4 regions of the Exiguobacterium sp. FD-YE-25-4 genome follow, and region 1 is predicted to be linked to each of the others. Evidence: riboswitches for the same ligand, from Rfam matches in the RefSeq annotation. Region 1 holds a riboswitch; each other region holds the start of a gene.

Region 1 (8,084 bases):
CTTGCGGGATCCGTAAGTCGAACGTATCGAAGCCCATGATGCCACCGACGATGGCCACATCGGTCCCGTGTCCCCGATACGTATCGGCGAACGACCCATAAAACGTGATGTGCGCGAGCCGCGGTGTCCGTCCGAACAGTTTTCCGGCCATGAGACCGATGCGGGCGGCGCCCGCCGTATGCGAACTCGATGGACCGACCATGACCGGTCCGATGATATCAAACACACTGCGATATTTCATCGCATTTCCCCCTTTCAAAAAAACCCTACCTTCATTATACAGAAGGTAGGGCTGAGTTACAGCTTATTCCACACTAAAAATGTAGGAGTAGAGCGGTTGTTTCCCGTCATGAACCTCGATTTCGATCTCGTCGTTCTTCGACTCGATGTACGCCGAGAGTGCCTCCACGTCTTCTGCTGACGAACCTTCGCCCGTCAAGATCGTGATGATCTCGTCGTCGGCATCGACGAGGGCGTCGACTAATTTCTTCGCCGCTTCGAGGCTCGAGGCCGATGAGGCGACGATTTTCTTCTCGGCGATCGCCATGTGGTCGTCTTTACGAATCTCGACACCGTCGATGCTCGTATCACGAACCGCATACGTCACTTGACCAGACTTGACGGTACTAGCCGCCGTCTTCATGACGCTTTCGTTCGTCTCCACATCGGCTTCCGGGTTGAACGCGATTGCTGCCGCAAGTCCTTGTGGCACCGTCTTCGTCGGAATGACCGAGACGCCGCAAGATGCGACCGATGCCGCTTGTTCGGCAGCCATGATGATGTTCGAGTTGTTCGGGAAGATGAAGACATGGTCCGCGTTGGCCGCTTCGATTGCCTTGACGATATCTTCCGTCGATGGGTTCATCGTCTGACCGCCCTCGATGACGTGAGCCGCACCGAGTGAACGGAACAAGTCGCTGACGCCTTCACCCATGGCGACCGTGACGATCGCATACGGTGCTTTCGCCTTCGGAGCCGTCGGTTGGACGCCATGTTGGTTCGCGCCGTGCTCTTCTTCTAAAATGGTCGAGTGCTGTTGACGCATATTCTCGATTTTGACAGCGACGAGTTCACCGTAACGCTGTCCTTTCGTGATGACGTCGCCTGGCGTCTCGACGTGAACGTGAACTTTAAGCAACTCTTCATCTGCGACGACGAGGAGTGAGTCCCCGAGTTCAGACAGTTCGTTGCGGAACGCGTCCTCGTTGAACGGGGCATCCTTCAACTTCGCATCTTGGAAACGAACCATGATTTCCGTGCAATAACCGAACTCGATGTCTTCGGTCGACATGAATCCTTGCGCGGCGTGGGCATGATGTTCGGCTTCGATGAGCGCATCCATGACCGGTGCATGTGGCTTCTCGAGCTCTTTTCCTTCGAGGCTCGCAAGGAACCCTTCATAAATAACGAGCAAGCCTTGGCCGCCCGAATCGACGACGCCGACTTCTTTCAAGACCGGCAATAAGTCCGGCGTCCGCTCGAGTGAAGCTTTCGCTTCCACGATCACACGTTCCATGAACTCGTTGAAGTCGCTCGTCGACTCTGAAGCACGGAGCGCTTCGTCGGCCGCTTCACGAGCAACCGTCAAAATCGTTCCTTCAACCGGTTTCATAACCGCCTTGTATGCCGTGTCGACACCACGTTTCAATGCCTCGGCGAAATCGACTGTCGACACTTCGGTCTTTCCTTCGATCGCTTTACCGAAGCCACGGAACAATTGGCTTAAAATAACACCGGAGTTCCCGCGTGCTCCCATCAAGAGACCACGTGCAAACTTCGATGAGACGTCAGCGATATTTGCCGTGTTGAGTGCGGCCACTTCCTTCGCACCCGATGTCATCGTCAAATTCATGTTCGTCCCCGTGTCGCCATCCGGCACCGGGAAGACGTTAAGCGAATCTACATAATCCGCATTCTGGCTCAAGTTGGCTGCACCGTTCGCGACCATGTTCGCGAACACCAATCCATCTAAACGTTTTAAACCCACACCAAATCCTCCTTCGTTCTCGTCAGTCATTCGTCAGACGAACGCCTTGTACGAATATGTTTACCGACGAAACGTTTAATCCTAAAGTTTCACCGAGCGTGTATTTTACACGGCTTTGCACGTTATATGCGACTTCCGACACTTTCGTCCCGTAACTCACAATGATGTGCATGTCGATATGTACGTCTTCTCCATCTTGACGTACGACCACGCCTCGGGCGTAGTTTTCACGCTTCAATAGTTCTGCAATACCGTCTTTCAATTGAGCTTGAGACGCCATTCCCACAACGCCGAAACATTCCATCGCCGCACCGCCTGCGAGTGTTGCGACCACGTCGTTCGTGATGTCAATATTGCCATATGTTGTCTTCATTTCAATTGCCATATGGAGTAGCCTCCTTCATTCGGAATGATTCCTTCACTACATTCTACAATAAGTACCTAGTTATTAAAAGAACCTGCTCCATAAACTCGGTCAATTGTAGCCGTAACCCTCATTCATTATTAAAATCCTTTCCAGTAATGTCAAGTTTTTTTCTTGTCATCCTATGATTTTCTAGTTGCATCGTGAAAAAACCCGTGCTAATATAAACGAGTGTCTATTAGGACGAACCCACATAAAAAAGGAGGGGAAACGCATGGCACGTAAATGCTACGTAACAGGTAAATCACCTAAATCAGGTAACAACCGTTCGCACGCACTCAACAAGACAAAACGCACTTGGGGTGTAAACGTACAAAAAGTTCGTATTCTCGTTGACGGTAAACCTAAACGAGTTTGGGTTTCAGCTCGCGCTCTTAAATCAGGTCTCGTTGAACGCGTATAATTTTTATACACGAACGAAATAAATCCCAGCGGCATTCGCCGATGGGATTTTTTTGTGTTCATTTTTTGATATACAGCACGAGCACCTTTCCTTCGTGCACGATCAAGTCCGCCGCCTCACCGGCCCACTCGTTCGAGATCGTGAGCGCCTCATGGCTGACGACATCGTGACGGTCGAGCGGATATTTGACGCCGCGGATGGACACGTTCGCCCGCTTCCACGGGATGAGCGACAAATAATGATCGGCTTGACGTGGAAGCTCGTGACGCCCAGATCCAACAAGACGAACGGTTTGCCCGGCCGTGAACAAACGCATCTCTGGATATGCCTCGAGCAGCCCAATATTGCCGAGCGTCATATCGAGGCGTCCACCGAGAGCGCCGTACACGAGCATCTCCGTCGCCCCGTGTCCACGGGCCACCTCGAGCGCGATCTCGAGGTCGGTCACGTCTTTTTCAGATGGGTAACGGACGGCGTCAATCGGCACTTCGCCCGTGAAGGAGTCGAAATCGCCGACGACGAGATCCGGGTTCAGCCCTTGGTTCAACAGTGTCTCGTACCCCCCGTCGACGCCGATGATGTAATCGACGTCACGCGGGAGTCCCGAGATTGGTTCCGGGCTGGCCGCCACAATCAACACCCGCATTAGCGGAGGCCCCGGGTCGCGAGCGTGGCGAAACGTGGTGCCGAGACGAACAAGAGAACGAGGACGACGGCCGACACGAGGAAGGACGGCAACATATACGTCATGTTATAAGCGAACGAATAGGCGACGACCGGCCCTTCCGCGTACTCGGCGAAGAAGACGATCCCTGATAAGACGTGGGCGCCGTAGCGAAGCAAAGAACCGAGGAGCGCCCCGAGCACCAAGTAGACGACGAGCGTCTTTTTCGCCTCGTCCTTGGCGGCCCGTTTCACTTGACCAGCGAACAGTCCGGCCATCCCGACGACACCGTAAGCGAACGTGTAGTCGAGCAGGAACTGGACCGGTGTGAAGATGTAAGCCCCGAACAGCAGTTGCAGCGTTCCGACGAGCGCTCCTGTCGCCAGTCCGCCTTTTAATCCATGGCGGTACGCCATCACAAAGATCGGCAACATCGCCAGGCTGATCGATCCGCCCTGCGGCATCCGGAACGGGATGAGCAAATCAAAGATCAAGCCGAGTGCGGCGAACAATGAGATTTCAATGAGCGCCTGTAGTTTTAAACGTTGTTTCATCTTATTCCCTCCTTATTATATGAGCGAACGACAAAAAGCAGCATGACGTAAACGCCATGCTGCTATCGAGTAGCAACGTGCATTTTCGCCACATCCCTACGTCCGTGTGAACGGAACAGGTTCAAAGGGTTAGCAAATGCCTCTCAGCCACAGAATGTGACACCCCTTGCGACAATATTTGTTGTTCTATCGACGATTATACACGAGAAGCGTGACGAATGCTATCGATTGCGTCTTTATAGCTCGGCTCGTTATAGATGGCTGAACCAGCCACGAGCACATCAGCGCCAGCGTCGATGCATAATTTCGCCGTCTCTGCGTTGACACCGCCGTCAATCTCGATTTCAAAGTCGAGACGACGCGCTTGGCGCATCTCGCTCAGCGCCGAGATTTTCGGGACGACCGATTCGATGAATGCCTGGCCCCCAAAGCCAGGGTTCACCGTCATGAGGAGCACCATGTCGACGTCACCGAGCACGTGTTCAATCGATGACAGCGGCGTATGCGGATTCAAGACGACACCACACTTGGCGCCGGCCGCTTTGATTTGTTGCAACACGCGATGCAAATGATTCGTCGCTTCAACGTGAACCGTGACGATATCCGCCCCGGCCTTGATGAAATCTTCGACGAACCGTTCGGGCTGGTCGATCATCAAATGGACGTCGAGTACCATGTCCGACTTCTTCCGTAAGCTCGCTAACACCGGTAGGCCGATTGAGATGTTCGGGACGAATTGACCGTCCATGACGTCAAAATGGATGTAATCCGCTCCGGCCTCTTGGACCGCCTTCACTTCTGCCTCTAAATTGGCGAAGTCCGCCGCTAAAATCGATGGTGCAATTTTAATCATGTTAGTACCTCCGTTGTCTATCGTTTAACTCTGCCATAAACGTAACATAATTCTCATAGCGGGTGGAAGCGATTTCTCCCGCCTCGACGGCCGCTTTGACGGCACAACCTGGTTCGTTCAAATGGGCACAACCGCGGAATTTACAGTCATCATGCCGCTCGACGAACTCAGGGAAACACCAGCGCATCTCTTCGACTTCGAGTTCTTCTGGGAACTCGAGGCTCGAGAAACCAGGCGTATCGGCCACGAGCCCGTCAGCGAGCGTGATCAGCGTGACGTGACGCGTCGTGTGCTTACCGCGCCCAAGTGATTTCGAGATCTTCCCGGTTGCAAGTTCAAGCTCAGGTGCGACCGCGTTCAAGAGCGAACTCTTACCGACCCCGGTCTGTCCGGCGAACACACTCGTCTTCTCCTTAAACGACCCGCGGATTTTTTCGATCCCCGACCCGTCCTCGGTCGACGTCTCGATGACCTCATAGCCGATGGAACGATATAAAGCCGCTGCTTCGTGAATCTTCTCCCGTTCCGCCTCCGTCAACAAATCCATTTTCGTCAAAACGATAATCGGATGGACTTGCTTCGACTCGATCAAGACGAGGAAACGGTCGAGCAGATGGAACGAGAACGCCGGCTCTTTTACCGAGAATAACAAGAACGCTTGATCGATGTTGGCAATCGGCGGGCGGACGAGATGGTTCGACCGCTCGTCAACAGCCAATATATAACCGGTACCATCCCCTTGGTCTTGGATGTCGACATCGTCACCGACGACCGGCGAGATGTTCCGGTTGCGGAAATTGCCGCGGGCGCGACAACGGATCTCTTGTTTTTCTTCCGTCATGACGTCATAAAATCCGCCTTGTAATCGAATAATCGTACCTTTCATTCCATTCCCTCCTTAGAAAAAGAGGCGACGCGCACGCCACCTCTTCATTGTGAATCTTTTGCTTGTGCGTAAGTCACCGTATCCGTGCGAACGACTTCGCCGTCGACTTCAATCGTCGCGGTTCCGACTTCGTCCGGTGCGATGACGAGCGTATACGAGTAAGTCGTTGTCTCCGTTATCTTATCACGCAACACCTCGACTTCGCCACGGGCGTCGACCGTCCGAATGACGACTTCGAGTGCCTCGGCTTCTTCGCCTTCAGCGGGCGGCTCGATTTCGACGTTGACTTCCCGTTCAATCGAGACGTCCGTCGGTTCTACCCCTTGTGACACGATAACGGTCAGTTCCGTCCCCGGGTCGACTGCCGTACCGGCCGTCGGGAGTTGACGGATGATTTGATTCGCAGGAACGCTCGTTGAATACTCATCACGTTTGACGATTTTCAAGCTATTCTGTTCGGCATACGTTGTCGCTTCCTCGAACGTATAGCCCGCCAAGTTGGCGAGTTCGATTTTATTGCTGCCGGTCGAGACGACGAGCGTCACCGTCTCTTCAGATGGGACGACCTCGTTGCCTGGGGCGATCGATTGGGAGATGACATCCCCGCTATCGACCGTCTCGGATGCCTCCGACTGAATCTCGATGTCCGTGAACTCAAGATCTTTGAGCGTCCGCTCGGCCGACGACTGGGACAGTCCTTCAACATCCGGCATCTCGACCGTCTCTTTTCCGGCCGAGACGACAATCGTCACGGTCGTCCCACGTTTCGGCTTCCGTCCGGCTTGCGGTGTCTGCGAGATGACGTCGCCAGCGGCGATGTTGTCACTTGCCCGTTCAGTTGCCTCGACGACAAAACCGGCCGTTTCGAGCTCGGTCGTCGCCTCGTCGCTCGTCATGCCGACGACGTCCGGCACGACGGCACGGGACATCTCGTCAGCGATGACGTAAGCCCCAATCCCGCCACCGATCAACAGGAGCGCAAGCAAGAGCCAAAGCCACCACTTCTTCTTCCGTTTCGGTTTGTCTTTCACGGGTTCACTTGCTGCGACCGGTTGCTCCGGCGCCTCTTTGACGTTTGGCTCATCCGGTACGACCGGCGCCATGACGAGCGTCTGATCAAACGCATCTTGCTCAGCATTCGACCGCTTCGGTTCATTCGCACGTTCTGAATCAAGTGACGTCATGCAATCCTTTTTAAACGCGGCGACCGAGGCATGACGTGCGCCCGGTGACTTCGCGAGCGCCTGCATAATACAGTTCTCGAGCGCTTGCGGGATGTTCGGGTTCAAATCCATCGGTCGAATCGGGTCGTCTTGCAGATGCTGCAACGCGACGGCGACCGGCGTCTCGCCGATGAACGGCACCCGGCCGGTCACGAGTTCATAGAGCACGGCGCCGAGCGAATAAATATCTGACTTCTCATCGGCGAACTTTCCGCGCGCTTGCTCCGGGGAAAAGTAGTGGACCGACCCGAGGACCGACATCGTATGGGTCAGCGTCGCGTTCGACATGGCCACCGCAATCCCAAAGTCCGTCACTTTGACGTTGCCGCTCTGATCAATCATCATGTTTTGCGGTTTGATGTCCCGATGAATGATTCGATTCGCATGGGCATGGTCGATCGCATCACAAATCTGTCCCATGATGCGAAGCGCCTCGTCGACAGATATGTACTCTTCTTGCAAATATTGTTTCAGCGTCATCCCGTCGACATGTTCCATGACGATGTAATAGATGTCGCGTTCGTCTCCGACGTCGTAAATGGCGACGATATTCGGATGGTTCAGACTCGTCGCCGCATGGGCTTCTCGTTCAAACCGGCGTATAAATTGTTCATTATGCGAGAATTCAGATCGCAACACCTTGATGGCGACGGTTCGGTTTAAAATCTCATCGTGAGCCCGGTAGACATTTGCCATGCCGCCGCTGCCGATTTGCTGTTCGATCCGATAACGATCGTTGATTCGTTCTCCACTTCGCATCGGATTCATCCTCTCTTTCTATCTGTGAACTGGACGAGGGCAACAGTGATGTTGTCACTCCCACCCAAACGGTTGGCTCGATCGATCAATTGATCCGCCTTGACGTCCGCCGAGACGGGGCGTTCCAAGACTTGCTTGATCTCGTCATCGGTCAAATGCGTCGTCAAGCCGTCCGTACAGATTAAAATCGTGTCAAACTCGGGTTCGGCAAACACTTGCAGATCAGGTTCGACATGCTCTTTCGAGCCGATCGCACGGGTGATGATATTACGTTTCGGGTGGACGCGCATCTCTTCCTCGGTCAACTCCCCGAGCTGCTTCAACACGTTCA
Region 2 (8,084 bases), 410 kb from region 1:
GAATACCATCGAGTGACCAAAGGAGGAATCAATATGACTGACACATTTGATTTTATGGAACTCGATATCGAATCTGCCCATCGCGGATATAAAGAAGGAACGTTTACGGCACGTGACGTGACGGCCTACTATTTGACCCGGATCGCCCAGTTCAACGACAAACTGAAGGCGGTCATTCAAGTGAACCCGGACGCGTTGTTCGAGGCCGAGTCGGCTGACCGGGCGTTTCGTCGCGGGTTACGCTTGCCGCTACTCGGCATCCCTGTCTTGATCAAAGACAATGTCGAGACAGCCGGACTCATGAAGACGACGGCCGGGGCCGTCGCCCTCGAACATCACTTCGCAGGCCGGGACGCCCATCTCGTCCAAAACCTGCGAGCGAGCGGGGCCATCATCCTCGGGAAAGCGAACTTGTCCGAATGGGCCAACTTTTTGACCGAGGGCATGCCGAACGGCTGGAGCGGTGTCGGTGGGCAGACGCTCAATCCATATGGGGATAAGCTCGATGTCGGAGGTTCGAGCTCAGGTTCGGCCTCTGCGGTCGCAGCGAACCTGACACTGCTCGCTGTCGGTAGCGAGACGAGCGGCTCCATCATCCATCCGAGCGTGCACAATGGCATCGTCGGCATCAAACCGACCGTCGGCCTCATCAGTCGGAGTGGCATCATCCCGATTTCGCGGTCGCAAGACACGGCGGGACCGATGGCACGAACGCTCGAAGACGCGGTAAGGGCACTTGAGGCGATGGTAGGGGAAGACCCGGCGGACCCGGCGACACTCAACCTCCCGGCCGGCCCGCCGTATCGGACGTGCCTCGACGAGCGCCAAGCGGTCGGGATGCGTGTCGGGATCGTCAAAGCTGATTTATCAGCAGAAGAACAAGCATTATACGGTGAGACGACCGAGCTGTTGAAACAGAGCGGCATCGACCTTGTCGAAGTCGAACTGCCCGCCCATGATACACTCGACCAAGGCGATATTTTGTACCACGAGTTCAAACTCGGGATCGAGGCGTACCTGGCCACGACGACGCTCCCGTACGAGACGTTGTCGGATTTGATGGACTGGAACAACAGACATCCTGAGACGATCCCGCACGGACAAAAGACGTTCGAGAAAGCGGAAAGATTGTCGGGACGTCTCATCGAGGCGGCCTATTTGACGCGCCGGCTCGATGACGTGCGTGACGCCAAGACGGACGGACTCGACCGCCTATTAAACGAACAGCAGTTGCACGCGCTCGTCTTGCCTCACGATTTGAACTATGACATGGCGGCAAAAGCCGGGCATCCGACCATCACGATCCCATATCGCTTGAAAGCGAGCGGGGCGCCGTTCGGCCTGTCGTTCACCGGGACGAGTTATGCCGAACGTGACTTGATCCGTCTGGCGTATGCGTTCGAGCGGCATATTTCGCGTCCCGTTCCACCGTTATAAGAACGTTGCACCCGTCGTCCACGTCCGCTACAATGGTACGTATGCGGATTGAAGAAAGGACAGATAGCAATGAAACCATCTATATACGGGCTGACGTTCGATCAGCTGACAGAAGCGTGTGTCTCTTGGGGATACAGCGCCTTCCATGCGAGACAAATTTGGGACTCGCTCTACATCGACCGAGTGAAACAAATCGAGGACATCTCGGTACGGGCCGAGGTGCGTGAGGCGATCGCCGCCGAATACGTCATCTCGACGCAAGACCTGTTCGTCAAACAAGAGGCGGGCGACGGGACGGTCAAATTTTTACTTAAACTACACGACGGGCACTATATCGAGACTGTGCTCATGCGACATAAGTACGGCCGTTCGGTCTGTGTGACGACGCAGGTCGGGTGCAATATCGGCTGCAGCTTCTGTGCGAGCGGTCTCTTGAAGAAGACACGTGATTTGACGGCGGGCGAAGTCGTCGAACAAATCATGACCGTTCAACACTACTTGGACGAAGTCGGCGAAGGGGCCCGGGTCAGCCATATCGTCGTCATGGGGATCGGCGAACCGTTCGATAACTTTGACAACTTGGTCGACTTCCTGCGTGTCGTCAAGGACGAGCGCGGTCTCGCGATCGCGCCGCGTAAAATCAACGTCTCGACGAGCGGACTCGCCGACAAGATTTACAAGTTCGCGGACCTCGATTTGCGCATCAACTTGGCGCTGTCGCTCCATGCGCCGAACGACGCGCTGCGGACGCAAATCATGAAAATCAACCGGGCGTTCCCGCTCGACAAGCTCATGCCGGCCATCCGGTATTACGTCGAGAAGACGAACAAACGAATCACGTTCGAATATATTCTCCTGTCGAAAGTGAACGATTTACCGGAGCACGCCGAGGAATTGGCGGCGCTCATCGACGATATTAAGGACAAGTCGTACGTCAACTTGATCCCGTATAACCCGGTCAACGAGCATATCCAATACGAGCGCAGTACCTCGGAGGACATCATGGCGTTCTATGATGTCTTGAAGAAGCGTGGCATCAACACCGGTGTCCGCCTTGAGCACGGGACTGACATCGATGCGGCATGCGGCCAGTTGCGCAGTAAACATATGAACGTCGAAGGTGCGAAATAAGTGGACTCCTTGAATCGAATGATTCAAGGAGTTTTTTTTTTTTTCATAGAGCCGCTCCGGTGAAGGAAAGACGGACATCGCCCCCAACTCTGCGGAACGATTTTGAAAAATCTTGAATAGACCTTGTCTGCTCAGGGAATAGTCAGTTGAAATCAATGTAGAGAGTGGAGGCAATTCAATGGAGACAGTAAACGCTGCGTTATGGATTCGAGTCAGAAATACACTTGGGGAAGGCCCGTGTTGGGATGCTGAACTGAAACGGTTCTATTGGGTCGACATCGAAGGACACACACTTTGGTGGTACGACGAAAAGGAAGATGAGCTGTCATCGTTCGATATGGGACAACAGATCGGGTTTGCGGTCCCGAAAGTGACAGACGGCGTCGTCGTCGGCTTGAAAGATGGCATTTATGAATGGGACGAGGGATCGAAGCGACTCGATAAACTCGTCGAACTCGATGACCCGGAAGGGGATCTTCGCTTCAACGACGGAAAGGCCGACCCGTACGGACGAATCTTTGCCGGGACGCTTCATCTCAACGACGAGGAGAACGAGGCGACGCTCTATCGCTTGAACCGTGACGGCACGACCGAGGTCATGCTCAGTGAATTGACGCTGTCAAACGGTCTGACATGGTCTCCGGACCACTCGACGTTCTACCATATCGATACACCGACCGAGACGGTCCGCAAATACCCGTTCGACTTGAAAACAGGAACACTCGGGGATGGGGAAGTCGTCATCGATTTCAAAGATGAGGAAGGATTCCCGGACGGTATGACATCCGATGAAGACGGCTTTTTATGGATTGCCCACTTTGCGGGCGGACGCGTCTCGCGCTGGAACCCGAAGACGGGTGAAAAAGTGCTCGAGGTGCTCGTGCCGGCCCCGAACGTCACGTCATGCTGTTTCGTCGGTGATGACTTGAAACAACTTGCCATCACGACGGCGCGCGAAGGAATGGATGACGCGGCGCTCGAGGCCCATCCGGACGCAGGTTCGGTCTTTAAAATTGATACAGATGTGAAAGGGATGCCGCTCTATCGGTTTGGTCGATAAGGAGGTACGAAGATGGTAAAACGATTGCTCGTTCGTGCGGGAATCGGTTTGGCGCTCGCGGCGGTCGCCCGGGTCGGGATTCAAAAGCTGTTGGAAGCGAACCGGGAAGACGATCATACGTATTTGAATCCGCGGTGGGATGAGACGCCGAGTGTGGATGCCGATAAGGACGCGGATGAGGTCGGTCTGACCCAGCTCGACTCGATTTATCGAGCCGAGTGGCAGGCGAACGCCTATCCACGCTCAGAGGCCGAACGCAAGGCGTTAGAAGAATAAGCAGGAGAACACGTCCGGAAACGGGCGTGTTTTTTCTTGACAAGACGTCACCGACCCGTCATCATCTAAAAAGTAACGATTACGATTTAGGAGTGGGTAGAATGAGACGAATCCCGATCACCGTGCTGTCCGGTTATTTAGGAAGCGGTAAGACGACACTATTGAACCACATATTGAACAATCGGACGGGCAAGAAATACGCCGTCATCGTCAACGACATGAGCGAGTTGAATATCGATGAGCGATTGATTGAACAGGGCGGTTTCTCGAGAACGGACGAAAAGTTGGTCGAACTATCGAACGGCTGCATTTGTTGCACGCTCCGTGAGGACCTGCTCGAGGCGGTAGCAGAGCTTGCGCACGACCGGGACCTCGACGGAATCATCATCGAGTCGTCCGGGATCTCAGAGCCGATCCCGGTCGCCCAAACGTTTACATATGCTGATGACGCCCTCGGCATCGATTTGACGAACCGAGTCTATATCGATGCGATGGTGACCGTCGTCGATGCGTTTCGGTTCTTAAAAGATTTCAACTCGGGCGAGTCGCTCCATGAACGTAAGCAGGCGATTGACGCGACGGACGTCCGCGAAGTCGTCGACCTACTCGTCGACCAAGTCGAATTCGCCGATATCATCGTCTTGAACAAGGCGGATCGCGTGACCGAGACCGAACTCAGCGAGATGACCGGACTGTTGAAGGCGCTCAACCCAACCGCGAAGCTGTTGACGTCTGTCCATGCGAACGTGGAATTGACCGAGCTGTTGGATGTCAATTTGTTCGATTTCGAACAGGCGATGCATGCGGCCGGGTGGATTCAAGAACTTGAGACAGATGTGCACACGCCGGAGACGGAAGAGTATGGCATCAGCTCATTCGTCTACCGTCGGCGTCGGCCGTTCCACCCGGAGCGTCTCCATACCTGGATTGAGACGTTTCCGGAAGAAATCGTCCGTGCGAAAGGGTTTTTATGGATCGCTTCACGGAACGACCTCGCCTGTCTGTTTTCACAAGCGGGTTACGCCTCGACGCTCGAACATGCCGGACGCTGGCTCGCGACGCTTCCGGAAGAAGAGCGTCGTCACATGTTCGCGGCCGAACCGGAACTCGACGCCGACTATGTCGAACCGTACGGGGACCGACAGACGGAGCTCGTCTTGATTGGGCAGCGGATGGATCGAGCCATCATCGAACAAGAGCTCGATCACTGTCTGCTGACAGATGAGGAGATGGCGCTGGATTGGTCGACGCTCCGGGACACACTTCCGGGGAACGAGGTCGTCACGTTCTCATAAGACCGTTTACAAAATGAAAGCGGTCGTCTATACTGATTCTTGCATGAACAACCGCATACATTGGACTACACTAGGGGTGCTTCGGCTGAGATGTGAGCATGGCTCCAATCCCTTATGACTCGATCCGGGTAATACCGGCGTGAGGAAGTGTGGCACTTTTTCTAATGGATTAAAATTGGAGGAGTGGCCGCATTCTCATGGATGCGGCTTTTTTGTGTACACATAATAAGGGGGAATAGAACATGAACAAACAATGTGGAACGAGCCCGATCGTCGGGTTCCGCTTTACACTGAGCCCGATGACGACTGATTTCGTGAGCATCATCAAAGGGGCGTTGAAGGAGACGGATTTACAAAACGTCTGGCGACATACCGATGACGTGTCGACGGTCATCCGTGGACGAAGTGAGCATGTATTCGATGTGGCTAAGGCCGTGCTGTCACACGCGACAAAGACAGGGGAACATGTGTCGATGAGCGGGACGTTCTCGGTCGGGTGTCCAGGGGATACGGCCGGAGATGAAGTGCTCGTTGTGTCGAGCGAACCGCTTAATGGTCCCGTCGGTCCGCAATATGTCTCCTCACAGTTCGCGCTCTATCCGCTCGGTGATGACGACTATATGGACATCATCTACGAAGAAATCGCTTTTGCGAAAGAGCGAGGTGTCTTCAATGACTCGATGCATTACGCCTCAGGTATACATGGGGACATCGAGCCGGTGTTCGCTTTCTATGAGGCGACGTTTGATCGCGTCCGACAGAAGACAAGCCATGTCGTCATGACGGTGACGTTCAGCGTGAACAGTCCGTCACACGAGGGACGTATGGATGCTTAAATCGTGGAAGTTAAAAGAAATCGTTTTGTTGTCGATTTTATCGGTCGTGTTCGCGGTGGTCTATTTGGCGTTCGTCCATGCTGGGAACTTGTGGGCCGGTCTGATTGGACCAATCGCCTACGAATGGATTTTTGGGATATGGTTCATCGTCTCGATTATCGCAGCTTATATCATTCGCAAGCCTGGGGCTGCATTCTTGTCCGAAGTGCTTGCGGCGACGATTGAGATGATGATTGGCAACGCCATCGGACCGCGCATCATTTTAGTCGGGATCGTTCAAGGGATCGGCGCCGAAGCGGCGTTCGCTTTGACGGGTTATAAACGCTATGATCTTTGGGTGCTCATGCTCGCCGGATTCAGTGCTGCTGTGACAAGTTTCGCATATACGTACGTCATGGGAGGTCTCAATGCCCTCAGTCCGACATATGTGGCTACGATGTTCGCACTACGCGCAACGAGCGGGATGTTGATTGCTGGTCTGGGCGGTAAGATTTTGAGCGACTTGTTGCTTCGGACGGGCGCGCTTGATGGGTATGCTCTCGCGCGACAGGACCGTATGCATGGTTGAGGCAGAACATCTGACATTTCGTTATCCGAACAAGAAATGCGATGTCTTGACGGATATCACACTACGTCTAACAAAAGGGAGAACGGTCATTACAGGGGCAAGTGGGTCGGGAAAATCAACATTGCTCGCTTTGATGAATCGTCTCTATCCGGACAATTGTGATGGCATCGTGACGGGCAGATTGCACTTGTTTGATCGCTCTTATGATACGTATGAAGCTGGCGAAGTGAACCGGCGCGTCGGAACGGTCTTTCAGGACCCGGACAGTCAGTTCGTCATGCAGACGGTCGAAGAAGAATTGATTTTCACGCTCGAAAACTTTGCCGTCGCGAGAGACGAGATGATGGCCCGTGTCACCACAATGTTAGAGGCGTTGCATTTGACCGATTATCGTCACCGTACCATTCATGACCTATCGGGGGGTGAGAAGCAGCAAATTGCCGTCGCTTGTGCCTTGATTGGCCGTCCCGAGTGGCTCCTCCTCGATGAGCCGCTCGCTCACCTCGATCCTGAGACCGCCCATCATTTCGTTCGTTGGCTCGACGGCGTCGCACAGACCGTAAACGTTGTCGTCATCGAGCATCGGCCATACATATGGGGTGATTTTTTTGACCGACAAATAAAGCTCGTGAGTGGGCGCATCGACTATGATGGACCGTTCATCGTCCGACCAGATTATGCGTTCTCTCCAATTAAAGTTGAACAAGGAAAGAAAATGTTATTTCACATACCGGAATTAAAACGAAAAACATTTCAATTAGCAGCGAGCGAGTTAAAGGTCGCTGAGGGTGATCTCATTGCGGTGCTCGGTCGAAATGGTAGCGGAAAGTCGACATGGCTGCGAAGCCTAGCCCGGAAACATCGTGAAGTCGGCCTCGTCCCGCAATCACCGGCGCATCTATTCGTTACGAATGATGTGACCCGAGAACTCGCATATGGCCATAATCGCCCGATTGAGGACGTCTTAACGCGGCTCGGGCTCGAATCAGTGCGTGACCACCATCCACTCTCCCTTAGTCACGGTCAAAAACGAAGGCTCGCCATCGGAGTGATGATGCTGTCTAATAAACAACTGATTGCGTTTGATGAACCGACTGCCGGACAAGACGAGGTATCGCTTCGTGCGCTCTATGACTTAATGGTCGAACGAATACGATCCGGCCAGACGATTTTGTTTGTGACGCACGACCTCAGCTTCGCGCGGATTGCGAACACATATTATTTGATGTGTGACGGCGACTTGAGTGGGCCATATGACGCTTCACTCTGGGATGAAAAAGAATTACTACGCACCCACGGCTTATTGATGGAGGAATCGCGATGACATTTCATGAGATGAACCCGACGATTAAATTTCTGACCGTGGCATGTCTCATGTTCGGTCTCGCCTTCATGTATAACCCTTGGACTCCGCTTGCTGTTTTTCTCGGAACAGTTACACTTCAAACGCTATTCTCTGCCGTGAGCTGGAGAAGATGGGG
Region 3 (8,084 bases), 1.4 Mb from region 1:
CAGGGATCACTCACTTGTATTTGAGCGACGTGGGCGAGCGAGCGAAAGGGCGATTGAAGTGGGGCACTGAGGACGAACAGAACGTATCGGACTGGCTCATGTTGAAAAGTCCGAACCGGCAAGCGCTTCGTTTGCTTGGGAAAGAAGTGCCTTCAAGTCAGGCGTTTTTCGCAAGCGAGTTCTTTTGGAAAAATGTCAAGGCGGCTTACGCCGAGGAAATGAACGGAGGTTCGTTCATCGACTATTTCTGGATGTGGCAGAGTATGTACACTCCGATTTTACGGGTGCTCCATCAACCGCTCCCGAAAGTCGACCTCGTTCATTCCGTGTCAACGGGTTATGCCGGTGTGGTCGCGTCCTACATGAAGGAGACGCAAGGGATTCCGTTCATCTTGACGGAGCACGGCATCTACTCGCGGGAACGCGAAGAGGAGATTCTACAGTCGTATTGGATTCCAGCGCCGTATAAGCCGAGGTGGGTCCGTTTCTTTCACCATTTGTCGCGCGAGGCCTATAACGCGGCCGATGAGATCATCACCTTGTTCGAGCGAAATCGCGAATATCAAGAATGGATCGGCGCCCCGAGTGAGAAGACGAAAATCATCGCCAACGGCATCGCCGATCGACAAATCCAGGCGACGGTCGACCGTCCGGAGCACGATCTCTTTCAAATCGGGGCCATCGTCCGCTTGGTGCCAATCAAAGATTTGAAGACGATGATTTACGCCGCCAAGATTTTGCAGGAGCGGCATCGTCTGTTCAAGCTGACGATCATGGGACCGCTCGATGAGGATGAGGAATATGCGGAAGAGTGCCGGTTGCTCATCGAACAGAGCGGGCTGACCGATTATGTCGAGCTCGCTGGAAAGGTTGATGTCCAAGCCTATTTGCCGAAGTTTGATTTACTTCTGTTGACGAGTATCTCGGAAGGTCAACCGCTCGCGATTCTTGAAGGCATGGCAGCCGGCATCCCGTGGGTCGCGACCGATGTCGGGGCTTGTTCCGAGCTCCTGTATGGACGAGAAGACGACCCGTTCGGTCCAGCCGGGTTTATCGTGCCCCCGGTTCATCCGGAAGCGGTCGCGGACAAGGTCGAGTGGATGATGGATTATCCGCAGGAGCGGATGCGGTTCGGTAAGAACGGGCGGGAGCGGGTCCGCCAATACTATCGTCTCCAACAAGTCGTGGACCGCTACAAAGCCATCTATGAAACGAGGAGGGAACAGTATGGCGGGCATCGGGTTTAAGCTGCAGAAGTTGTTCCAAGAAGACTACTATTCGTCCAGGTTGAAGGCGTACACGTTCTCGGGCCTCGTCACATCCGGACCGTGGTTGATCGTCATCTTGGTCGTCGGGACGATTCAATGGTTGGCGTTCCAAATGCCGACGTTATCGCTCGCCGAACGGACGCTTTTCATGATCTCGGTCTCGTACGCGTTCATCTTCTCGCAAATCTTGTTCAGCTTCCAACAGCTCGTCGTCACCCGATATGTGGCGGACTTGTTTTACGAGAAGAAAGCGCATGAAATTTTCCCGGTCTTCACCGGGATGCTCAAAGTGACGATCCTCGCCGCGACGATTCTGTACAGTATCTTTTGGCTATTGTCGCCGCTCGATTTTCTGTACAAACTGACGTTGTTCGTTTTATTCATGACGATTAACGTCATCTGGGTCATGTTCTTGTTTTTAAGTGCCGCCAAGTATTATCAAGCGGTGGCCTATAGCTTCCTGCTCGGCGGACTCATCTCGGTCGGGAGCGTCTATGCGATTAGCCGTCTCATGGTCGACCCGTCGAGTCTCGAGCTGTTGCTCGGTTTCACGGTCGGGATGATTGTGACGTTGTTCGGGTTGTTCTTCGCGATGCTCCGGACGTTCCCGCTCCGTTACGCGGTGAAAGAGTTCTCGTACTTCAAGTACTTCGACCGCTATCCAGACTTGTTCGCCATCGGCGTGTTGTACGTGCTCGGGATTTGGGTCACGAATTTCATCATCTGGTTCGGTGAAGGACGTGTGATCATCGCGGACTCGTTCTTGTTCAACCCGTATTATGACACGGCCATCTTTTGGTCGTACTTGACGATCATCCCGACGCAACTCCTGTTCGTCGTCGCCGTCGAGACCCGGTTTTATGAGCGCTACCGTACGTTTTATGGATTGATTAACTACGGCGGGGCGCTCCATCAAATCGAGAAAGCGAAACAGACGATGACGTCGGTGCTGAAAAATGAGTTGATTCGACTCGCGCGGAGCCAAGGCGTCGTGACGTTGTTCGCCATCCTCATGGCAGGCGTGTTCGTCAGTTGGAGCGGCGTCCCGGATGAGATCGGTCAAATCTTTCGGATGACGACGCTCGCGGCGTTCGCGAACGCGATGATTCTCATCTTGACGTTGTTGTTGCTCTATTTCGAGGATCGACGCGGGGCATTGTTCGTCAATATCTCGTTCTTCACGTTGAATGCGTTGTTCACGCTCTTGCTCTTGCCGCGCGGCATCGATTGGTACGGCGTTGGCTTTGCTGTCAGCACGACAATCACGTTCTTCTTGGCCGGCCTGCGTTTGATCTATTACATGGGCAAAGTCGATTATTACGTGTTCGCGGCCTCGAATCGACGCAAGCTCGGTACCGAACGGTTCTCCCAAATGGGGACGTTGTTGAACCGTCGCTTCTCGCGATAAAGGGTTTTCAACATGGAAAAAGACTGATATGATGTGGTCGTAGACGACCGAATTTCATAATGTTTACCACTAGGGGAGTCGCGTGACGCGGCTGAGATGGACGAGGTCCAGACCCTTTGAACCTGATCTAGTTCACGCTAGCGTAGGGAAGTGGGCGAACCGATTGTTCTCGTACACTTTGTGTAAATCCGACGCCGCTTCCGTTATGGGAGGCGGCGTCTTTTTTGATCACAAAGGAGGATACATGAATGACATTCACCGCACATCTTCGACAAGAGGCAGATGCCTTGTTTCAAGCCAGCTTTGACCATCCGTTCGTCCGCGAGCTCGGAACAGGCGAACTCGACGAGGCGAAATTTAGGCATTACGTCATGCAAGATTCATACTATTTGAACCAGTTCTCCAAAGTACAGGCGAAAGGCGCGACCCTCGCCCCGAACATGGAAGTCGCGAGCCGCTTTTTGACGCATGCGCTCCATACCATCGAAGCAGAGCATGCGTTGCACCGTGAGTTTTTCACCTTGCTCAACGTGACGGAGGCGGAGTGTGCGACGTTTGAGCCGGCCCCGACGGCTTACGCCTATGCGCTCCATATGCAACAGGCCGGTCCGACGCTCGGTGATGTGCTCGCTTCGATTTTGCCGTGCTACTGGGTCTATTATGAGATCGGGGAGCGATTGAAAGATGCGACACCCGATCATCCGATCTATGCGACGTGGATTGCGACGTACGGTTCGGAATGGTTCCGCGATCTCGTCGAGGAACAGCTTGAACGGCTCGACGTGCTCGCCGGACAAGCGACAGCGGAAGAACGGGTCCGGTATGAACAGCTGTTCTTGAAGAGTTGTTATTATGAACATGCGTTTTGGGAAATGGCGTGGACGCTCGAGTCGTGGGATTTACCGGCGGGGGTGACACGATGAAGCGCGACTTATGGGACAAAGTCAGAGCCGAACGGCCACTCATCCATAACATTACGAATATCGTCGTCGCTAACTTTTCGGCGAACGGGTTGCTCGCCATCGGCGCTGCGCCGGTGATGGCGTCAGCCGTCGAAGAAGTCGCGGACATGGCGTCTGCGAGCGATGCGCTCGTACTCAATATCGGCACACTCGATGCGACGACGGAACGTACGATGATTCGAGCCGGACAGGCGGCGAATGAATCGAGCCGGCCGGTCGTCTTCGATCCGGTCGGTGTCGGGGCGACCGCGTTTCGACGCGACGTCGCTACATCCATTTTGCAACATGTCCGCGTGACGGTCATCCGAGGCAATGCCGGAGAAATTGCGACGTTGATGGATGTCGCTACAAATTCGCGCGGAGTGGACGCGGGTGATGAACGGAACGATTTGAATCAAATCGCACGCGCGGCGGCACGACGCTACAACTGTGTCGTTGCCGTGACCGGAGAGACGGATGTCGTCAGCGACGGGGACGCGACGATTGAAATCAAAGGCGGCACCGCAGCAATGGCCCGGACGACAGGGACCGGTTGTTTACTCAGTACGGTCGTCGGTGCGTTCCTTGCGGTCGAATCCGACGCGTTGACGGCCACGGCGACAGCGCTCGCCGGATATGCGCGGTGCGGCGAACTGGCTACCGCTTTGGCGGATGGACCGGGCGACTTCCCTGTTCATTTCTTGAATGAACTCGGCAAGATGACAGCCGTCGAGTTGCCGAGCGACCGCATTGAGGTGGTGTCATGATGCGGCCGCAAGTATTGACGATTGCCGGTTCGGACTCTGGCGGGGGAGCAGGAATCCAAGCCGATTTGAAGACGTTTCAAGAGCTAGAGGTGTTCGGGACGAGCGTTCTGACGGCCGTCACCGCTCAAAATACGCGCGGGGTGCATGGGGTCGAAGCGGTGTCGCCGGAACTCATCACGCAACAACTCGATGCAATCGGTTCGGACTTTTCGATCGCAGCATGTAAGACCGGGATGTTATTTGATGCGGCGCGCATCGAGGCAGTCGCTACCGGGGTGAAACGTCATGTCTTCAACCGACTCGTCGTCGACCCGGTCATGATTGCGAAAGGAGGGGCCCCGCTTTTACAGGACACGGCGGTCGATGCGCTCAAGACCTCCTTGTTGCCACTCGCGACAGTCGTCACGCCGAACGTGCCGGAAGCGGAAGTGCTGACCGGGTTGACGATTCGATCGTTTAATGATCGTCTCGAGGCGGCTCGGCGGATGTTAGCGTACGGCGTGCGCGCGGTTATTTTAAAAGGCGGCCATCTCGAAGGTGAAACTGCCGAAGACTTGATCATGATGGAGTCGGAAGTGTTCCTTCTCTCGGCCCCGCGCATCCAGACGAGCGATACGCACGGTACCGGTTGTACATTTTCGGCGGCGCTTACAGCGGAACTTGCCAAAGGTCGTTCTATCATGGAGGCGGCGGTGACGGCGAAGCGGTTCATTCAAAGCGCCATCACCCATGGCCTCGAGATCGGCGCCGGACACGGACCGACGAACCATTGGGCATATGTGGCGTATGGAGAGGAGGGTGTGACGATTGAATCCATCAAGGCGGGCACTCGCTGAACAGTTGCGGCTTTACTTCGTATGCGGGACACCGAACACGAAAGACATGTTACGGACGGTCGAAATGGCACTCCAATGTGGCGTGACATGTTTTCAATTTCGTGAAAAAGGTAAAGAGGCACTGTATGGGGATAAAAAAGAAGCGATGGCAAGGACCCTGCAAGCACTTTGTCGTTCGTACGACGTCCCGTTCATCATCAACGACGATGTCGAACTGGCGGCGCGCATTGATGCGGACGGCGTGCATATCGGACAAGACGATGCCGAGGCCGCAATCGTTCGGGAGCGGATTGGTCCAGATAAGTGGCTCGGTGTCTCGGTCCACACGCTCGAAGAAGTGGCAGCAGCCATCGAGCATGCGGATTATGTAGGTATTGGCCCAATTTACCCGACGACTTCGAAAGAAGATGCCGGGGCAGTGAACGGGACGACACTCATCCGCCAAGTCCGAGCCATGTACCGAGAGCTGCCAATCGTGGGGATTGGCGGCATTTTACCGGAACATGTCCCGATGATTCGGCAAGATGGGGCGGACGGCGTCGCCGTCATCTCAGCCATCGCTTCTGCACCGGATGTGGCCATAGCCACACGGCGTTTCGCTTGTCTCTGAATTCAAATCGAGGAGGAAGACAGATGAACGTATTTGTAATAGGCGCGAATGGACAGATTGGAAAACAGCTCGTGGAACGATTGCACGAGGAAGGGAAACACCAAGTCACGGCGATGGTTCGAAAACAAGAGCAACTCGATGACTTCACATCAAAAGGCTATCAGGCCGTCCTAGGCGACCTCGAAGGTGACGTCTCGTCACTTGAACAAGCAATGTCTGGCATGGACGTGGTCGTCTTCGCAGCCGGTTCAGGTGGTAGCACCGGAGCCGACAAGACGCTCCTGATCGACCTTGACGGCGCGGCGAAAAGCATTGAGGCTGCCAAGAACGGGAATGTGAAACAGTTCGTCATGGTGAGCGCATTGAAAGCAGAAGATCGTTCGGCATGGCCGGAAGAGATGAAACCATATTATGTGGCGAAGCACCATGCGGATCGTCTGCTCGAGGAGAGTGGGCTTACGTATACGATCGTCCGTCCGGGCGCTCTCACAGATGACGCCGGTACCGGCAAAGTGAAGACGGGCGACGTATCGACGGGTGAGATTCCGCGTGCAGACGTGGCGGCCTTCTTGGCACATCTCATTGGTCATGACGCAGCCCACAATCAAGCGATTGACCTCGTCAAAGGTGACACGGCGATTGAGGACACATTATAAACGAGATGACGACAGCGAGCGGACTTGGTTCCGCTCGCTTTTTGTATGGATGTGTCCGTGAAATCGACAAAGGAATCGCTTCGACCGATAGAGAAAGTAAGAGATGGATTTGTTAGAAGAAAGGGGTCTATCCATGACCGCATTATTTCTCTATATGGCCGTTTACTTGCTTCCGGCTTTTCTATTGAGTCACCTCGCTCTTGACGTATTGCTCCGCAACCCGCGCCAAGTCGAGCATCGGTTGCTCAGTCTGTTCGTGTTCGGTTATGCGATGCTGTTCTTGGCCGAGTTCGGGCGTCATTTGTCCCCGATCGAAGCGAGTCCGGCCTTCGTGACGTATTGGTTCGGTAACGCCGGAATTTTGATTTTCGTCTGTTCGGTCCACTTCATTGTCAAAGTGACGGGCGTCGGGGCGAAGTTACCGAGATGGATTTATCCGTATGCCATTTATTTGCCGCTCGTCCCGGTCGCCTTGACGTTCATCCGTCAAGAGAACATCTTGAACAGTCAGCGGTTCGACCAAGTCGGTGTCTGGATTTATCCTGAGTTCAACGCGTCTTATTTGACGACGATGACCGTCGGTAACGTGTTTCATTTTCTTGTGATCCTATTATTGATGTATGCCCTTAAGCGGTCCGAGCGCTTCGAGCATCAACGGGTGCTGCGCATGCTCATTTGGACGGCCGTCGCCGTTCTTGTCTGGGACATCGTCTTCGGATACGTCCAGCTCCGCGGAATCATGCCGCCTTACGCGTATATGTACGGTGGACTTGTCTGGGCGGTCGCGCTCGTCGTCGCGATGAATCGACTTGATTTCCTAGCGTCTTACGTCAAACGGTATGGCACGCTCTATAACTTGAACCCGTCGGCGATTCTGCTCGTCGATGATCAGGGACAGATTGAGAGTGCGAATCCGGCCGCGCGCACATTGTTTCATACGGTCCGTGTCGTCAATGAACGTTTTGTCGATTTGTTGCCCGAGAAAAAGCGGGACGAATGGAGTGCGCATTACGACCAACATTTCCATGCGCAAAAAAAGTTTCTCGAGTTCGAGACGAAGATTCAGACAAAATCAGGACAAGAACGGTACGTCGTCATCGATGGTGATTTCGTCTATATCGATCAAAAAATACACGGCATGATTTTGATTCGAGACGTCCATTCGTTCAAAGAAGCCGAACAGTCGATTCGCTTCTTCGCCTATCATGACCCGCTCACGAAACTCGCGAACCGTCGGGCGTTTTATGAGCAGGCCGACCAGGCATTACTGCAAGCGGACACGGTCGCGCTTGTCGTCATCGACCTCGACGGCTTTAAAGGAATCAACGACACGTACGGCCACCAAGTCGGCGATGATTTTCTCATTCATCTCGGTGAGTTGCTTGAGATGGCGACGCCGGAAGCGGGACTAGCCTCGCGCGTCGGCGGGGATGAGTTCTATATTTATGTGCCGAACGTCGATGCAGATGACATCGTTGCGTTCGTCGAGCGCTTGCAGTTGCTGCTGACGGAGCGGCCGTTCCGGCTCGGACGGGAGACGATTCCGATTCGAGCGAGCATCGGGGTCAGTGTCGCACCGGATCAAGGGGCGGACTTGG
Region 4 (8,084 bases), 1.3 Mb from region 1:
CTTTCAGTCGTTCAATCATGAGACCGACGGCGGCATCGGTGTAGTGGACGGTATGATAATAGTCTTGGAGGAGCGGGTCCTCGTATTCCGATAGATCCAACCGTTTCTCCTCGTCCGGAATCTCATACGGCGTATGGCTCGTCAACGCGACCATGAAGGAATAGAACGGCTCGTCCAACGTGTCCAAGTGGTCGACCGATGTCGTCAGGAACTCCTTGTCGCCGACGGCCATGCCGATGACCGGATCGGCCGGATAATCGTCTTGGTGGAAGAAGTGGTTGTAGCCAATCTGCTCGTAGAAGTTGGCGCGATTCCAAAACTCCTTGTCGAACGCATGCATCGCGGCCGTATCATAGCCGGCTCGTCGCAACTGTGCAGGCAACGCGTCAAACGTGTTCGTCGCATACTGCGTATACACCGAACCTGATTTGACGGGATAGAGCGAGGCGTTGACGGTAAATTCCGCATCGGACGTCCGGCCCTCGTGCGTCTGATGATAAAAATTCGGGAAATACAGCATCTCATCACGAAGCGCGTTCAAATTCGGCGTCAGTTCTTGCCCGCTGACCGTCTGGCCGATCACGGACGCTTGGAACGACTCGAGCTGGACGACGATGACGTTCGTATCGGCTGTGGCGTCAACCGGTTCGGTCGCTAACGCTTCGATTTGGCTGAGCTCTTGTTCTGTTAGGTCGCCACCGAGATGAAGGGCGTCCTGAATGCCGCGGAATGTATCGAGGCCGTGATAGCCCCAAAAGCCGAGCTGATAATACTCGCGCATATTTGAAATCGGGCTTTTCCGGTGATCTGTTTCGGCGTAATGAACAACGGTCGGGACGGTAAAGACGATGAAGCCGACAAGAAAACCGGTGACTGCCAAACGGCGACCGAGACGTTTCGGTTCCGTGATGGGGTGTCGCTTCATATAGAGGAGGACAGCCGCGTAGACGAGCAAGTCCGTGAACAAGATGAAGTCGGGCGCTTGAATCAGTGTCAGAAAGCCGCCCCCGACGTCTCCCATCTGGCCGATATCAGACAGTAGGGTGGCCGACAGCAAGTTACCGAAATAGCGGTAGTACCAGACGTCCGAGATGAGCAACGTGCTGTGCAGAAACAGCGACGTGAACAAAATCAAGCGGCGCGTCTGTTGTTTTATGAGTAGCGCCCAACTCGTCATCATCAAGATGGTCGCTAGATTGATGAACAAAAAGCGCAGGTCGAACGCGCTCGCCGTCAACAGACTGAATAGGAACAGCTTGGCGAGGGAGAGCGATAAGTAACTCCAATAATCGAGATATTTCATGAAAGACCTCCAAACGGTACGGACAAAGTGTGTTCTCTGTCATGTACCTGTTCGAAGACGGCGAAAAACATGAGGGTGTGCGATTTTGGCAATAAAAAAAGCGAGGCAGCGCCTCACTTGATTAAGAACGTGTCCCGGAGCTCGATAATCGTGCCTTCCGGAGCTTTTAATTTACTCAAATGACCGTCAACGACGAAGTAGATGTTCCCGCCGTGCTTTGGTAGGAACGTCACGCCAATGTCCTCAAGCCGCCTTACTTCCGCTTCGAGGTCATCGACATAAAGCGCGAAGTGGACCGGTCCGGCCACGTGCTTCGAATAAGGCGACAACGTCTCGTCGACTTTTGCCGTTTGAAGCTCGATATAAAAGTCACCGAGTTTGAGCCAGCTGTTGAACGCTCGGGTGTGGAAGTCGGGTGACTCTTGGACGAGCTCGAAGCCGAGCGCCTCATAGAATCGTTTGGACGCCTCGTAATCGGGCGTTTGGATGCAGAGATGGTGGATTTGTTTCATTGGGTCTGTCCTTTCAATTGTGCTTGTCTAATCTGGTCTCGATGGAAGGGCGAATCGGCTGATTCTGACGTCAGACTGATGACGTTGCCATCCGGGTCCAATACATCAAAACAACTCATCCCGCCAAAATCTTGAAGTCGGCCAGGTTTCAAGCCGGCGCGTTCAAATGTGTCATGGATGGATTGAATGTCGTCGCAGACGATGTTGAAGCTGACGTGTTCGTCACCGTTTCGGTCGCTGAACGTCGTCGAAGCAACGTTTTTCGTTTCAATCAATCCGAGTTGGGTCGCCCCGTCTGGGAAATGGACGCCGATGCCACCTTCCCAACGTCCGATTTCAGATATGTGAAAGTGGGTTTGATACCATTCCAATGATCGGATTAAATTTGTTACAGGAATAAAGATACTGCCGATACGAAACATCGCTTTGCCCCCCTTATTTTCTTTCAGTGTAGCGAACGGCTCACTGAAAATATAGGTGGGAAGAAACTTTTTGAGCTGTGATTTTTATGAACAAGGTAAGGAGATAATGATAATGCAAATTCACTAAAAATCGAAGGAAGACGACTAGACCCGGTTCAACTTACAACATCACTAACGTATTGAGTAGTAAGAAAAGAAGGAAACCAGCGCCTGAAAAGATTAATACGCCTAATAATATGTTCCCTTTTTCGTCTTTAAATTTTTTGACATACAGCACGGAAAAAATAAGCAGTACCGCCAACAGAGTGGTCAAAGAAAGAAAGAGCAATGTAATCGAGTGATTCGATATGATTCCAAAATTGAAAAAGAATTCAGAGATGAAGATGAATAGAAAAATTAAAGTCCCGACTAACAATGAGTAAAAATAAGGATTGCGATTAATGTCCATAACTAAACACTCCTTCTTCACTAGAGTTATAAAACCATCACATCACGTCAAACAGGGACAGCCGTCATAAATCGGCTGTCCCTGCTTTTGTGGACGTTGTATTTTGGACAGCACTGCCCGCTTTGAAAAAGAGAACGATCGCGGCCACTCCGAAAATCGAGATGAACACGTTTTGGAGCAGAATATCGACGAACATCGGCTCGCTGGAAAACGTGCCCGTCGCAATCTGAGCATTCCAGCGGGTGAACGTGGCGATGCGTTCAAGCGTATACAACAGACCGGACATGAACAGGCAAGCGGTGGCAGCCAGTAATAGCGTCAATCGATTCAAGAAATGACCTCCCAGTATGTGTTATCCTGATTTTACCATTTTTTTTAGCGGGGGGAACTCCTATTTATCGTTTCGCCGTGAGCGGTCGCAATTGTTTGACCCGAGCCAAAACAATCCAGCCGAGCACGGCCCCAGTCACACTCGAGGCAAGGAAGGCTGGGAAGAAGAACAGCGCCCCGAACTCGCTCCCCATCAACACCTTGGCGTACGGGACGGCGACGAGCGAAGCGATGAGGCCGGTCCCGATGACTTCACCAAATGCGGCGAAGGCTACGCGGTTCGTCTTCATATAGAAGACCCCGGCCAAAAGCGCCCCAATCATACCTCCGGGAAAGGCCAAGAGCGACCCGGTACCGGTCATGACACGGACGATTCCGGTCACGAACGCAACGAGAACGGCCCCGATCGGCCCGACGGTGACGGCGGCGATGACGTTCACCATATGTTGAATCGGATAGGCACGGGCGACACCGGTCGGAATCGAGATGAACAGGGAACCGATGACGGCGATGGCGATGAGCATCGCCATCCAAGTGAGTTGTTGAATACGCATAGATAGTCTCCTTTCAAAATGAAAACGCCACTTCTCCAAGTGGAAAAGTGGCGTGGAAAGACAGACGAATCCCACACCACTTCCCTACGCTGGTATGAGCCAGATCAGGTTCGAAGGGTCCGGCGCATGCCGTCTCAGCCCGAAGGCTCCCCTAGTGGTCGTTTATTAACATGAGTATAGCATACCGTCATTTGACGCGGTCGAGCTTTCGTGGTCGGAACGTGACATAGATGATGCCGACGAACAGACCGTACAACAAAAGGGAGAAGACGAGATTGATCAGCCACGGGAGTGTCCCCATGAACACGGCGACGGACGCGTTTTGAAACCAGACGAGCGAGAGCGACAGCCCGACAAAGCTGAGAACGAGCGTTGTCCAAAAGCCGACATCTCGGCGCTTGAACAGACGCCAAACGAGCAGCCCGATGATGAGACTGACGATGGCCGTCGCCCCTAAGTACATATACAAGATGGCATCGACCGGGTATGAGTAATATACAACGTCCATATCGTTTCCTCCTAGGAGATGATGAAAGAAAGGGTGAACAGGATGAGACAGGCAATCCCATGGCGTGACCGATCGTTTCGTGAACGGTTCGAACGATGGATTGAGGCAAACGTGCCGAATGCGAGGTGGCACGTGATCAAAGATACCGATTTGACGTACTTGCTTGTTGGCGCGCTCGATAAGGAACGTTACTACGCCAAAGCGGTGACCGATATCAGCCGCGGCGAGGCCGGATTGTCGGCGTTTCTGGCCGAGCGGCATCCTGATTTCGTGCCTGACGTCATCGCCATCGATTCAGCCCGGAACTGGTTGCTCATGCGAGACATCGACGGAGAGGCGCTACGTGAACGACCGGACGTGAGTCGATACGAAGCGGCGTTGCGTCAATACGCACAGCTGCAGCGACAGGAGATCGACCAGATCGAGACCTACTTGTCTTACGGCATCCCGGACCGCCGACCGGCCAAGTTGAAGGACGAAATCCGCACGTATTTACCTGAGCTCTGCGTCGGGCTCGAGCAATACAAAGCCGAGGCCATGCTCGCGCTTCAAGATGAATTGATCGCCATGTGCGATGAGCTGGCGACCGGGATGCCGATGAGTCTCGAGCACGGTGATTTGCACGGCGGCAACATCTTCTGGCGGGAACGGACGAATGATTTGTGTATCCTCGACTGGGGCGACGCGACCGTCACGCATCCGTTTTTCAGCGTGCGCGTGTTTTGGAACGCGCTGTACGACTTATTGCCGGAAGAAGACGAGGTCGCCTGGTATGAACAGATTCAAACGATGCGTACGGTTTACTTGGAAGCGTGGAGCGGCGTCGCACCCAAGGACGTACTTTGGCGTCATCTATTGATCGCCGAAGAGCTCGGTTGCGTCTATCGTGCCTTGTCGTGGCATGTGTATGTGACGAGGTACCGGTACGATGTAGCTGAGTCGAGCGATAAGCCGGCGCAATGGCTCAATTTGCTACTCGAGTACCGGGACTTGAAACGACGCTTCCCATAAGTCATTCATGTTTCTCGAGTAGGTTTTCATAATCCGTCTCGCTCCAAAACAGCGGAGCAATCGACTCCGGCCCTTTGAAGATCTCACCGTCCCGGTCATAGACGATGGCATAGCCACCCTCGACCTCAAAGACGATCAAATCGGCCTTCACTTCCTTGACCCCGTTCCCAGCGATGATGACGTTCTCGAGCGGGTCACGCGCGACTTGCACGCCCCATTCGTCGAGCTCGACGATGAGTGCGGACGTATAAGCGTGACGGTTATAGAGCGCCTGAAACTCGTCTTCGGTCAAAACGACGTCCGTCGGTGGGGCACTCGTCCCATATTTTCGTTTCTCGATTTCTTCGACGAATTGGAGGAACGACGCCTCTTGCCAAAACAGCGGCGCGACCGACTCGGGGCCGTTGGCGATGTCTCCGTTCGCGCTCTCATAGACGGTGGCGTACGTGCCGTCGTCAAGTTTGAACGGATGAATGTCGGCGTATGTATGATGGATGCCGTCGCCGGCGATGACGACGTGCTCGAACGTCTCGCGGAACGGGGTGAGTCCATCGTTCTCGAGTGCCGTCAAGAGCGGCGCTACTTTTTCGTATTGGTCGAAGACGTCCTTAAAATCTTCTCGCGTCCAAGCGGTGATGTCTTCGGACGACGGCTCATTTGTATCGGCTGGGACGATGGGTTGCTCAACGGAATCGGTGCACCCGGTCAATAAAAACACACTGAATCCGAGTAGGCCTAGGCGTTTCATCAATCAAACCTCCTAAGAAAGTTACATTTTTTTCCTGTTATCAATGAGCGTAGCATGTTTGCCAGTCATTGAGAACCCGGGTACTTTCTCGCTCAGGGTTGCCGCTTCAAGTAACGGTCGAGTGCCTCGTGAAATCGTTGTTGCTGCTCGAACGGGATGTCATGATCGGATGCGGGACCATAGCGAATCAGATGATAGAGCGAGGCGTCGATATCTGTCAGCTCGATGCGTTCGAACCAGTCGACGACCGTCTCATTCGTCCGAAGTTTTAACTCAGGGGCGAGCGACGCGTTGAACGTGATCAGCCAATCCCTCAGTTCGATATTCGTGAGCATCGGGAACGTCCGTGCCTCAATCGATGTGTCCGCGTTGAGAGACAGTGGCGCCAAGGCATTCTGTCTACTAGAGAACGTGAATCCTTTTCCCCGTCGACGACGCAGCCATCTACGCACGCCATAGACGGTCAACCCGATGGCGGCAAGGAAGGCGAACAATGTGCCGAGTCCGCCTGGGGCATCACCATTCCCGCGACCGAACTTGAATTTGAGCATCTTTTCCTTCGGGCGAGGGTCTCCCTCAAATTTGGGCCCTGTCGTTTTCCCCATATCGATGCCGCCTGTTTGCCGCTTATCCTCTTCTTCTCTGTTCACTTCCGTCACGTTAATTGGAGCAGGTGTATTGATTGTTTGGAACCAACTGAACGTCTCCTTGCTGATAAAGACGAACATCACTACGAGACAAGCTGTCACAACAAGGAACCCTATAAATCGAGATGACCACTTCATCCTTTCCCTCCTTATCGGAATGTTCAGACTATTTATTGTCTATATTACCATAAACAGGTAAACTTCGAATAAGACATCTACCAACGGAGGGGAACGAAATGGGAATCGAAGCGGTCATCAAACAGTTGAATGAAGTGTATTTGGGGAAAGGTGAAGTCGTCCGGCTCTGCTGCACGGCGCTTCTCGCCGAAGGGCACATCTTGCTCGAGGACGTACCTGGAACGGGGAAGACGTTGCTCGCCAAAGCGATTGCCGGCAGTTTGGACGGGTCATTCTCGCGCATCCAATTTACGGCCGATTTGCTCCCGTCCGACGTCATCGGGACCGACTACTTCAATATGCAGACGCAAGGATTTGACCATCGCCAAGGTCCGATTTTCGCGAACATCGTCCTGATTGATGAAATCAATCGAGCCGTCCCACGCACCCAGTCGGCGCTGCTCGAAGCGATGGAGGAACGACAAGTCTCAATCGGCGGGAAGACGTATCCGATGCCGAAACCGTTCTTTGTCATCGCGACGCAGAACCCGATTGAATCGGCCGGGACGTTCCCGCTCCCAGACGCGCAACTCGACCGGTTCCTCATCTCGATTCCGGTCGGCTATCCGGAAGCCGCCGAAGAGCGAGAACTGTTGTTGCAAGTGTTGACCGAGACCCGCAAACAAATCGAGGCCGTGACGTCACTCGCCTCGCTGCAAGAAGCGCAGGCTGAGACGAGACAAGTCGCGATTCAAGACGATGTCCTCGATTACATGCTCGGTCTCGTCCATGCGACCCGGGGGCATGCGTCCGTCGAGGTCGGAGTCAGCCCACGCGGCGCGATCGCATTGCTCCGTGCTTGTCAAAGCTATGCCTATTTGGCCGGCCGGCTGTATGTCATCCCAGAAGACGTCAAAGCCGTGGCGCCGTATGTGCTCGCCCATCGCATCATGTTAACACTTGAAGGCGGCATCAAGTCGACGAAAGCGAACGTCGTCGCGCACATTTTAGACACCGTCCCCGTACCGGTCGAGGGCTGACGATGACACTCTCCACACACGCATGGTTACAGCGACGGCTCCTGCCCGTATATATCGTGAGCGGAGTCATGCTCGTGTTTTTCCCGTACGTCTACGGATTCGGCTATCTATGTTTCATTGTCGCGAGTGCGATTTGGATGCTCGAGCGGACGCGGCAACAACTCGAGCGGCACATCGATCTCCAGTTCACGCAATACGAAGAACTGCTGTTTGTCGGGGACGAGAGTCGGCTCGTATTGGTTGTCGATGGGGTGGGCGAGTTGGACCGGCTCGGACTGCCACTTCGCATTCGTTTGAAGGCGAGCTCGGGAATCAGCTTTCCGGCGCATGACCGGATCCCGAGCGTGCTCGACTATGAGGTCGATGTCGGTCAGGCCCGACATGAATTGATTGTGCGCGCCGAGTATCGCGGTCCAGCTACGTTTGAGGAATGCGTCATCGCCG

The links. Region 1 has a riboswitch for thiamine pyrophosphate ahead of thiT (energy-coupled thiamine transporter ThiT). Riboswitches for the same ligand answer to the same signal wherever they lie in the genome.
Region 2: it holds a riboswitch for thiamine pyrophosphate, as region 1 does, so the genes downstream of both, AC13H5_RS08230 (Ykof family thiamine-binding protein) here and thiT (energy-coupled thiamine transporter ThiT) in region 1, are expected to answer to the same signal.
Region 3: it holds a riboswitch for thiamine pyrophosphate, as region 1 does, so the genes downstream of both, tenA (thiaminase II) here and thiT (energy-coupled thiamine transporter ThiT) in region 1, are expected to answer to the same signal.
Region 4: it holds a riboswitch for thiamine pyrophosphate, as region 1 does, so the genes downstream of both, thiW (energy coupling factor transporter S component ThiW) here and thiT (energy-coupled thiamine transporter ThiT) in region 1, are expected to answer to the same signal.

Annotation. Positions count from the first base shown of each region.
Region 1 covers NZ_CM168041.1:1,176,830-1,184,913, reverse strand. The annotation lists gene sdaAB (L-serine ammonia-lyase, iron-sulfur-dependent subunit beta) at 1-241, opposite strand, end outside; gene AC13H5_RS06085 (DAK2 domain-containing protein) at 305-1,987, opposite strand; gene AC13H5_RS06080 (Asp23/Gls24 family envelope stress response protein) at 2,010-2,372, opposite strand; gene rpmB (50S ribosomal protein L28) at 2,626-2,814, shown strand; gene AC13H5_RS06070 (thiamine diphosphokinase) at 2,873-3,460, opposite strand; gene thiT (energy-coupled thiamine transporter ThiT) at 3,460-4,032, opposite strand; TPP riboswitch at 4,109-4,209, opposite strand; gene rpe (ribulose-phosphate 3-epimerase) at 4,229-4,885, opposite strand; gene rsgA (ribosome small subunit-dependent GTPase A) at 4,887-5,771, opposite strand; gene pknB (Stk1 family PASTA domain-containing Ser/Thr kinase) at 5,816-7,753, opposite strand; gene AC13H5_RS06045 (Stp1/IreP family PP2C-type Ser/Thr phosphatase) at 7,759-8,084, opposite strand, start outside.
Region 2 covers NZ_CM168041.1:1,587,890-1,595,973, reverse strand. The annotation lists gene AC13H5_RS08255 (amidase family protein) at 34-1,437, shown strand; gene rlmN (dual-specificity RNA methyltransferase RlmN) at 1,507-2,568, shown strand; gene AC13H5_RS08245 (SMP-30/gluconolactonase/LRE family protein) at 2,747-3,628, shown strand; gene AC13H5_RS08240 (hypothetical protein) at 3,641-3,904, shown strand; gene AC13H5_RS08235 (GTP-binding protein) at 4,006-5,199, shown strand; TPP riboswitch at 5,262-5,362, shown strand; gene AC13H5_RS08230 (Ykof family thiamine-binding protein) at 5,442-6,035, shown strand; gene AC13H5_RS08225 (ECF transporter S component) at 6,028-6,603, shown strand; gene AC13H5_RS08220 (ABC transporter ATP-binding protein) at 6,596-7,927, shown strand; gene AC13H5_RS08215 (energy-coupling factor transporter transmembrane component T family protein) at 7,924-8,084, shown strand, end outside.
Region 3 covers NZ_CM168041.1:2,741,799-2,749,882, reverse strand. The annotation lists gene pelF (GT4 family glycosyltransferase PelF) at 1-1,247, shown strand, start outside; gene pelG (exopolysaccharide Pel transporter PelG) at 1,228-2,676, shown strand; TPP riboswitch at 2,738-2,842, shown strand; gene tenA (thiaminase II) at 2,925-3,599, shown strand; gene thiM (hydroxyethylthiazole kinase) at 3,596-4,384, shown strand; gene thiD (bifunctional hydroxymethylpyrimidine kinase/phosphomethylpyrimidine kinase) at 4,384-5,220, shown strand; gene thiE (thiamine phosphate synthase) at 5,192-5,830, shown strand; gene AC13H5_RS14060 (SDR family oxidoreductase) at 5,854-6,486, shown strand; gene AC13H5_RS14055 (diguanylate cyclase domain-containing protein) at 6,620-8,084, shown strand, end outside.
Region 4 covers NZ_CM168041.1:2,787,524-2,795,607, reverse strand. The annotation lists gene AC13H5_RS14390 (LTA synthase family protein) at 1-1,303, opposite strand, end outside; gene AC13H5_RS14385 (VOC family protein) at 1,417-1,815, opposite strand; gene AC13H5_RS14380 (VOC family protein) at 1,812-2,237, opposite strand; gene AC13H5_RS14375 (hypothetical protein) at 2,750-3,016, opposite strand; gene thiW (energy coupling factor transporter S component ThiW) at 3,081-3,569, opposite strand; TPP riboswitch at 3,634-3,732, opposite strand; gene AC13H5_RS14365 (hypothetical protein) at 3,757-4,077, opposite strand; gene AC13H5_RS14360 (phosphotransferase family protein) at 4,120-5,088, shown strand; gene AC13H5_RS14355 (hypothetical protein) at 5,090-5,836, opposite strand; gene AC13H5_RS14350 (hypothetical protein) at 5,929-6,621, opposite strand; gene AC13H5_RS14345 (AAA family ATPase) at 6,720-7,640, shown strand; gene AC13H5_RS14340 (DUF58 domain-containing protein) at 7,643-8,084, shown strand, end outside.